Regions from separate parts of the Paenibacillus sp. 2TAB19 genome, predicted to be linked through region 1. Evidence: riboswitches for the same ligand, from Rfam matches in the RefSeq annotation. Region 1 holds a riboswitch; the other holds the start of a gene.
What was found. A riboswitch is a leader RNA that binds a small molecule or an ion and turns the genes downstream of it on or off. The one in region 1 is predicted to bind thiamine pyrophosphate.

Region 1 (4,647 bases):
TCGAGGATTGCAAGTGCATCGACACGGCTACGACAGCAGCCGCACCCGCATCAAACGCCCGCTCCAGCATCGCTTCCCGTTCCGCTGCTTCATAATGATCGACATGGATATGAGCATCGATCCACGTCCCTGCTGCTGTTTCCCCGTTAACGGCGTTTGGCATATTCCGCTTCCCCCTTCTCTCCCGCTCCTGCCTGAAGCAGCTCATAGATCCGCTGCTTCAGGTCAATAAACGCAGGCTCCGACCACATCGCTTCGCTGCGCGGCCTTGCCAACGGCACGTCGAATTGCTCGAGCACAACTGCAGGCGAGGACGACAGCACGATAACCCGATCGGATAAGAACAACGCCTCATCGATGCTGTGCGTGACAAGCAGCACCGACCTGCGGTTCTCCTCCCAGATCGACAACAGCCACTTCTGCATCTGCAGCCGCGTCAGCGCATCGAGCGAACCGAACGGCTCATCAAGCAGCATGAGCCGCTGCGGCGACAACAGCGCCCGCAAGAAGGATACGCGCTGCTGCATGCCCCCCGAGAGAACATGCGGATAACTCTTTGCATATTCCTCAAGCCCGATGCGGCGCAGCCACTCCTCCGTGCTGCGCTTCGCTTCCTTGCGCTCCATGCCAGCGATCGTCAGCGACAGTTCAATATTGCCGGCTACCGTCTGCCACGGCAGCAGCGACGATTGCTGGGGCATATACGAGATATGCCCCGTCTGTCCCGTCGCCTGCTGGCCATCGATCCATATCTCGCCGCTAGTCGGACGCTCCAAGCCGCCGATGACCTGGAACAGCGTCGACTTGCCGCTTCCTGACGGCCCGACGATGGAGACGAATTCCCCTTCGCCGACCGTCAGCGACAGCCCTCCGAGCACTTCCTTCACGGCTGTTCCTTTGCCGAAGCTTTTGCTGACCGATTTAACCTCCAGCGCTTTGGCAACAGCTCCAGCCGCTCCAGCACCTGCAGCCATCGTCGTTCGTCGCTCTTGATCTGTTATATCGCTCATTGCTAGTTTCCCTCCTTCTTGGCAGGACGCCAGCGCAAGAGCAGCTTCTCGGCCAGCGTCATCAAGCCGAACAGCGACAGGCTAAGCGCCACGATGATGAATACCGACGCGAATACCCGCTCCGGCATGAACCCTTTGGCCGACAGCTGCATGAAGTAGCCCAGTCCCTTATTCGTGCCGAGCCACTCCGCGACAATCGCGCTAAGTACGCTATAGGATGCCGCAAGCTTAAGCCCCGAGAACAGATGAATGACGGCATGGGGCAGCTCCAGCTTCCAGAACAGCTGCCACTTGCCCGTGCCGATCATTTGCAAATAATTGCGCAACTGCGGATCTGTATTCGTGAGGCCGCTAAGCATGGCTACCGAGATTGGGAAGAAGCATACCATCATAACGAGCAGCACCTTCGGCAGCAGCGTGTAGCCGAGCCACATCGTAAGCAGCGGGCCGATCACGACGATCGGGACGTTCTGCGAAACGACGAGGAGCGGGTAGACTGCGGTACGCAAACCCGGAATTAGATGCAGCAAAGCGGCGAGCAAGAAGCCCGCCGCCGATCCGCCTGCAAATCCGAGCAGCGTAAGCCGCAGCGTCGCACCGGTATGTTCCGCTAACCGCGGCCATACGTTCGCCGAGGCCGCCTCCTGTACGATCGATAATGGGCTGGGAAGCAGCCATTGATCGACCTGTCCCCACATCGTCACCGCCTGCCAGCAAGCCAGCAGTACAGCGATAACGATTACCGGCGGCCATACCTTTGCCCATACGCCCGACTTATTGCCCATCTGGATATTTCTCCAGCAATCTGCCCATCGAAGCGCCGTTTGCCGGATTATAGTAGATTTTCACTTGCGAAATAACGGACGGACAGCCCATCTCTGCCATCGCTTCGCTCATCTGCTGCACAACCCCTAGCAAAGAGCTCAGCTCGCCTTCCATTGTCGTCTCCAGCGGAGCTACCCGGTAGGGCACGCCCGCTGCCTTAATGATGTCAATCGCCCGATCGACGTACGGAATGACGCTTTCTCCGCCCGGCGTCGTCGGCAATATTTGTATGCTTACCAGTGCATTAGCCATTCGTTTCCCCTGCTTTCGTCAGTATGAATTATTTCTTAGGCAAAAAGTCGTTCGTAAACGCTTTGTCCGCCTCAAGCTCCTTCTCCAGCAGCTTGTGGTCGAACATCCAGTTCGCATAATTTTCCCATACGCTCAGCTTCTGCTCGCCCCATTGCGCGGCATCGTCCTGGTATTTCGGACTCAACCACTTTTGGCTCGCGCGAACGAGCTCGGCATTCAGATCCGGCTCTGCCTGAATCAATACTTCGGCCGCATCCTCCGGATTGTCGATCGCATATTGGTAGCCTGCCGCAGCGCCCGCAACGAACGCCTTAACGAGCTCCGGATCTTTAGCGATCAGCTTCTCGCTTGTCGCAAGCACCGGTGTATAATAGTCCAGCTTGTCGCTATAATCGGTCAAATATACCATATTGATTTTCTCGCCGCGCAGCTCGGCCTCGACGCCCGTCCACGCGTAATATATCCAAGCGAAGTCGATATCACGCTTAACAGCCGTGAAGAAATCGCCGTCGCCGATGCTCATAATATTAACCTTCTTCACATCCGCTTGCTCCTCTTGCATGAGTGAATCAATGACCGCTTCCTCAAGCGGAGCGCCCCAGCCGCCGTATGTTTTGCCTTCGAACTTCTTCGGCGAATCGATGCCTTTATCGACAGGCGAAGCGAAGCCCGACGTGTTATGCTGAATGACTGCCGCGAGCGATACGAGCGGTACGCCCGCGATACGAGCCATGGTGATCGACTCCTGATAGCTGACGCCGAATTGTACGTTGCCGGAAGCGACCATTTGGTCAGCGCCGCTCTCGCCCGGCTGAATAATTTCAACGTCAAGCCCCTGCTCCTTGAAGAACCCTTTATCCCGAGCCACATACAGCCCCGTATGATTCGTGTTCGGCGTCCAGTCGAGCACGACCTGTACTTTCGTCAGCGGCTTATCCGCGCCGCTCCCTTCATTCTCTCCCGCGTTGCCGCTCTCCGGCTTATTGCTGTTCGCGCCGCAGCCTGCAAGTACGATAACGAGCGCCATTAACAGCGCCGTAAGCCTCCAAGTCATTCGTCCAGTTTGTTTCTTCATCCTGCTGTCTCCCTCTCCCTGTATCTCTTTATTTTGTCGAAACGAAACGAATCGAAAGGATATCTTGTCTGTGTCCGGTTGGTTGCCCCCGTGCGATCGGCCGCTGCCGCATGCAAAAAAGCGTCCTCCCGTATGGAAGGACGCCTGAAATTCGGCTGCGCCTATGCACGCTGCTTCGGCATGACGTTAGAAGCACGATCTAACGGTCGTCCCTTGCATGAAACGCGCAAAGCTTATCTTCCCTACGCTGGCATTATCCAGATCAGGTTTATAGGGTCGGGATTGCATATACATAAATCCCCTCTCAGCCGGCCTAACCAGCTCCCCGGAACATATTCGGTTTCGTCAATATGCCTATTATAGCAAATCCCGACTAAATAGCTATCTTTTTTTGAAGCTAGAAGGTCGGCATTAACCCGTTTGCCCTGCGTCGGAATGCTGCTGCGCCGCCTTCTTGTACCGTTTGCGCACACCGACGATCAGCAGAAGCAGCGGCAGCACGATTTGGAATAACGGAACGATTTTCAGCGTCACATCGAACCCTAGCCATATATGATACGTATTATTCGGTTCCAGAAACGATGCAGCGTAGATGACCATCCCGACTGGCCAGACCAAATGACGGTAAGCCGCCCCCGTCACTTCCTTAAGCGTAAGGACCGCCGCCAAGTACAGTGCCGTCATTTTTACATAGAGTCCGATGTATAGCAGCAGCGTAACGATAACGTCCAGCCGCTCGAGGAAATTCGCCAACCGAATCAATTGAACCGCCTGCAGCAGCGGCAGCGCCGTAACCTCAGACAAGGAGAGGCCCAGTACGCTCATCACGAGCATATTCATAAAAATCAAAAAGGCAGATACGCCCACTTGCGCCCAGAAGGTGACCTTCCGCAGCACTTGCTTCTCCTTCAAATATTTCCAATAGACAAGAAAAATGACCATTTGCCCAAAAGGAAACGAAACCAGATCCGGAAACGCCGCCTTCGCAATCGGGCCTATCCCGTTCTCCATCAGCGGTAGCAACTGGTGAATATCAGGCAGCTTCGCGATAAACAACAGCAAAATAATAAACAAATAGCTGATCCCCGCAATCGGGAACAGCAGCTGTGTAACACGCACGAACACCTCAAGCCCCTTGCTGACCGTGTACGCAGCGACAAACAGAATGAGCAGCATAATCATCCATTTGGGCGTCACGGTCAAGAGTGCCATATTCGTCAGTTCCCCTACGTCTCGCACATTACGCATCGATTCATAGGCGAACCATAGCGCATAGACAAGTCCAACCGCTCCGCCGAGCCATTTGCCAAAATGCATCAAGATCAGCTCGCCGAGTCCCGCTTCGGGCGCGCGCTTCTGCACCGTCACATAAACAACGGTCAACAGCAATCCGATGACCGCAGCCATCGTCATCGCAAGCCATGAATCGGGCTTCGCTTTGATGCCGAGCTCGAACAGCGGCGTGCTGCCGATTAAGAAAACAAT
Region 2 (4,647 bases), on a different contig from region 1:
ACGGATTCAGCGGTACTCATAAAGATAGTGTTCTGAAGCTTTATCATTTTTTATCGGGAACGGGCGATATCCTATCGAGCGAGACTAAAGTATATTGTTTCCTCATCGTCGTTGTATTCTCAACAGCGGTTACTTCTGTGCTGATTGCTCTTATTACTAAAGATGTGATTCAGCCAAGTATGGAATCTGCAGATATTGAAAAGGGACAAGCTCTTGCAGAAGCCGAAACCGTGCAACAGCAAGCTGCCGCTGGGGCTGAGGAAGGGACTGTAACCGAATATACGAGAGAGTTGCTATTTCCGCCCTTTCAGGCGTTTCCATCAGGTTCAATAACGGACAGCGAGAAGAAAGGAACGGAGTCCTATATTAAAAGCGAAGTTGATGCATTGCATAAGCTCACGCAAAAAGAGTATAGAGATTTTCATATGGAAAGAACGTTAGAGATTACAGAAAAAGAAGATGGAAAAACAGAGGTCAAAAATAAAATATCGTACAATATCAGCCGGTTTAACGATTCCTCGCCACGAGTAGCCAGCTATATCGGAATCATAGAAAGGTTTTTGATAGCCGTTTTAGTTGTAAAAGGGGCCTATACCGGAATTGCTTTCCTAGGGGCTTTAAAGGCGATGACGCGTTATAAACAATTCGACGACAAAGGTTACGCGGAGAAATTTTTGCTGGGTACGCTTATAAGCGCTCTAACGGGAGTGATATGCGGACTCTTGATTATGAGAATATTTGATTTAGTAGCCAAATAAACCGTATATCTTTTGATAATCGAGGCGATTCTCCGATTCAATCCTCTTCCTGTATTCATGCCATATATGAAAACAAGGGAGGAATGTAGGATGCCTAATAGCGTTACGCTTTGTGAGCGTTTTTCTACCATTATCGGGGGGCAATCCGGCTTTGCAGGCGGCAAATGCGTCTCGACTATCAACCGAAATGGGATAAGAGCCACTATTTAGGGAAAAAGATTTCAGGTAACGTCCTCGTTTTCGTTCGAATCCTTAAATGCGAAGACAGGAAAGGCTCTATGTTTAGGAAGAGCGGCATTTCAAGAGAAGAGGTAAATACTTTCCTGCTGGCTATTCGTAGTCAAGGTGTAAAGGTGTCGTCCGTCCATAACGAATGGTTATTAGACAGGCATAATTTGATTTATATCAATATTGAAACAGTAGTGAAGCCGCTTATATTTGCTAGAAAAGTGAGGCTAGCATTAAATATGGTAGCTGCTCGTTAATTTTTGATCGGAATTATAAACAAGCAAATGCATTCTCTTCACATACGGGCAAACTCGAATCAAGGCGGTCAAGGCGCGATCAAACTGACTAAAAAGAGTGGCAAGAGCAAGCGCAAGCTTCGTAGGCGTAAATAATAAGAATCGACACAAATATCAAACAGGAAACGGAACGATCCCTCGATCCGCTTCCTGTTTATTTTGTTAAGACAGCATGATTTGATACAATAGTGTYGAGAGAAGAGAGAGCAAAGGGAGATAAAACAAAATGCCTGCCATTATTTCGAAACCATTTGACCAAGACATGCAGACCTTATTAGGCGAATTGAAATCCGGTTATCATGCTGGGGAACTCAGCAAGAAGGATAGCTCGGAAATTCCGAAAGAAATACATTTGATTGAAGCTGGCTCTAATATGGTCGGCTACGGCGTGATTTGGGAATACGCTAATGGGAAACAGTTAATCCACAAGGCGGAAAAAGATTATTTTAGCGATGACGAGAAGTATCTGGAGAAGGATTTCTATATTGATATTAAAAACAAATCTGATTTTATATTCATTGAAGCGCTGGATGTTCTGAAGGAATATGAGGGTAGTGGATATGCGGCTTTCTTTATGAACTGGCTTAAAGCGAAATATCCTAATAAAACAATGTACGTGTACACCTTAGATAAATCGCGTAACTTTTGGTTTAAGATGGGCTTCGAGGTTCTGGGAAGTACGGCATGGATGACCTATAATTAGTATGGTTTTGGCTTCGTTTCTTCTAATGGACACTACGAACGCTCAGCGATCATTTTATGCTAGGTACCGTTTCTAATGGACATTAAGGTACGTTACACGCACGTAATGAATCAAAACAGCATTCATATGCCATCTTAGCGTCGCTTCTGTCCATTAGCCCTCCGAAAACAGTCGATTGTTCGTTTAAGGGGCTATTTTGTCCGTTACCCTACAGAGCTGCCAGCAAGGGGGGGATGAATTAACTGTTGTTGCCAAAAACTTACTTGTGAGCTATAGTAGTGTTAATTTAATAGAGTATGGGTGCTGGATGAAGTCCGGCTGAGATAGGGAACGTATTTCCCTGACCGTTAATCTGATCCAGGTAATGCTGGCGTAGAGAACTTATCGAATCGTAACCATTCGTTTATTCTCGAATGGTTTTTTTCTGTTGTTCGCGCCTTCTGCCAAGCGAAGGAGACTAAAAATGATTGATTCTATCATTACCAAGGTACAGCAGCAAGCGGAGGAGAGACAGGATGAACTGTTTGCTCTATTGGCTGATTTGATTGCTTTTCCTACCGTTAGCCCCCCCGCGCGAAATACGTTAGAGGCACAGCGGTATCTAGAGGAACAGCTTCAGAAAAGCGGCTTCGAAACGGAATTGTGGGAGGTGTACCCCGGCGATCCGAATGTTACCGCGGTTAAACCGGGCACTCAGCGGGATCACTATCAAAGCTTGCTGCTCAATGGCCACATGGACGTAGCCGAAGTAGGGGATACGCGGGAGTGGCAAGGTGATCCATTCAAACTAACGATGAAGGATGGCAGAGCTTACGGCAGAGGAACGGCGGATATGAAAGGGGGGCTCGCTGCCCTTCTGTTCGCCGTGAAGCTGCTTGAGGAAGCGGGAGTAGAGCTTAAAGGAGATTTGCTGTTTCATTCGGTCATTGGAGAAGAGGCAGGCGAGGCAGGAACTCGGGCTTGCATGGAGCGAGGATATAAGGCGGATCTAGCCGTAGTCGCGGATACGAGCGGGCTGGCCATCCAAGGACAAGGCGGAGTCATTACCGGCTGGGTTACGGTACAAAGTCCGGTCACCTACCATGACGGGATGAGATCGCGAATGATTCACGCGGGCGGCGGCGTTCAAGGCGCCAGCGCGATCGAGAAGATGGTCAAGCTAATCGCCGGACTTCAAGAGCTGGAGCGACACTTCGCGGTGACCAAATCTTATCCGGGTTTCCCGGCTGGCTCGAATACGATCAATCCGGCGGTTATCGAGGGAGGCCGTCATGCGGCATTCGTAGCAGACCGATGCTCTCTATGGATTACGGTACACTTTTATCCGAACGAGGACTATGAAACGGTAGCCGCCGAAATCGAGGAGCATCTGCTAAGAGTCGCAGAGGGGGATCCATGGTTGAGGAATCATCCTCCTACCTTCCGCTGGGGAGGCCGTTCGATGATCGAGGAACGGGGAGAGATATTCCCGTCATTAGTGCTGGATACGGAAGGCGAAGGGCTGAAAGCATTGTCCGCCATCCATCAAGAAGTGCTCGGCGTTGCGCCTGCCGTCGGTATGAGCCCGTCTGTGACGGATGCAGGCTGGCTGGGACGGGCAGGAATCGAGGCGCTTATCTACGGTCCGGGTGAGCTTGCAAAGGCTCATTCCGTAGACGAGAGTACAGACTGGCAAGAGCTGATCGATTACGTGAAAGTAATGATTGCTTTTATTGCGGACTGGTGCAATCGGATAAAGCCGGAAATGACGGAGAGCGGGCGATCAGCCTTGAATCATGATGAAAGGGGCGTGGATACGAATGAACCGATTCAGCGATAGGCTGTACCGTTCGGCCGAAGAGATATGGAGTAAGAGTCACGCTCATCCGTTCCTGACGGAACTACGAGACGGAACACTAGATCCCGAGCGCTTTATCTATTATCTCAAACAGGATTATGTGTACCTGATCGATTATGCCAAGATGTTCGCGATAGGCAGCATGAAAGCACGGGATCTCGACACGATGGTGAAGTTCGCGGAGCTGCTTCATTCTACGCTGAACGTGGAGATGGAGCTTCATCGGCAATACGCGGAGCGCTTCGGCGTAACGCGCGAGGCGCTTGCGCAGACGCGTCCTTCTCCGACCACGGTTGCGTATACGAAGTATTTGCTGGACACCGCTTCGCAAGGGCCGCTTTCAGAAGTAGTGGCAGCTCTGCTCCCATGCATGTGGAGCTACCGGGAGATCGGTGTCGCTTACTCGAAGGTTCCCGGCGCTTTGGACCACCCGCTGTATCGGGAATGGATCTTAATGTACAGCTCCGAGGAATTCGGGGCGCTTACCGATTGGTGTATCGGTCTGATGGATCGGCTCGCGGAGGGGCTTCCCGAGCAGGAACTTGCTACGCTGGAGGAACGCTTCGTCGTCGCGTCCAAGCTTGAGTATATGTTCTGGGATATGGCCTACCGGCAAGAGGAGTGGCCGGTTTGAGCATACGTAACATAGAAGAACGCCCGCCCGCTCTGTCGGTTCGCGGCCTTCGATTCTCCTTTCCCGGAGAGCCTCCCTTGTTCGACGCGCTGGATTTCGATATTAGGCCAGGCGAGTTCGTCAGTATTCTAGCGGCAAGCGGCAAAGGCAAGACTACCCTGTTCCGATTATTGAGCGGATTACTGACCCCA

Region 2: another riboswitch for thiamine pyrophosphate. It lies ahead of AB4Z33_RS17300 (acetylornithine deacetylase); the one in region 1 lies ahead of AB4Z33_RS20170 (ABC transporter substrate-binding protein).

The regions. Positions count from the first base shown of each region.
Region 1 is NZ_JBFRGE010000047.1:42,788-47,434, reverse strand. Features, by position in the region: gene AB4Z33_RS20190 (TatD family hydrolase) at 1-163, opposite strand, end outside; gene AB4Z33_RS20185 (ABC transporter ATP-binding protein) at 147-1,010, opposite strand; gene AB4Z33_RS20180 (ABC transporter permease) at 1,013-1,795, opposite strand; gene AB4Z33_RS20175 (thiamine-binding protein) at 1,785-2,087, opposite strand; gene AB4Z33_RS20170 (ABC transporter substrate-binding protein) at 2,116-3,162, opposite strand; TPP riboswitch at 3,385-3,500, opposite strand; gene AB4Z33_RS20165 (GerAB/ArcD/ProY family transporter) at 3,574-4,647, opposite strand, start outside.
Region 2 is NZ_JBFRGE010000036.1:28,245-32,891, forward strand. Features, by position in the region: gene AB4Z33_RS17285 (DUF3307 domain-containing protein) at 1-758, shown strand, start outside; partial or broken gene AB4Z33_RS17290 (DUF1259 domain-containing protein) at 849-1,243, shown strand; gene AB4Z33_RS17295 (GNAT family N-acetyltransferase) at 1,509-1,985, shown strand; TPP riboswitch at 2,272-2,381, shown strand; gene AB4Z33_RS17300 (acetylornithine deacetylase) at 2,449-3,804, shown strand; gene tenA (thiaminase II) at 3,785-4,456, shown strand; gene AB4Z33_RS17310 (ABC transporter ATP-binding protein) at 4,444-4,647, shown strand, end outside.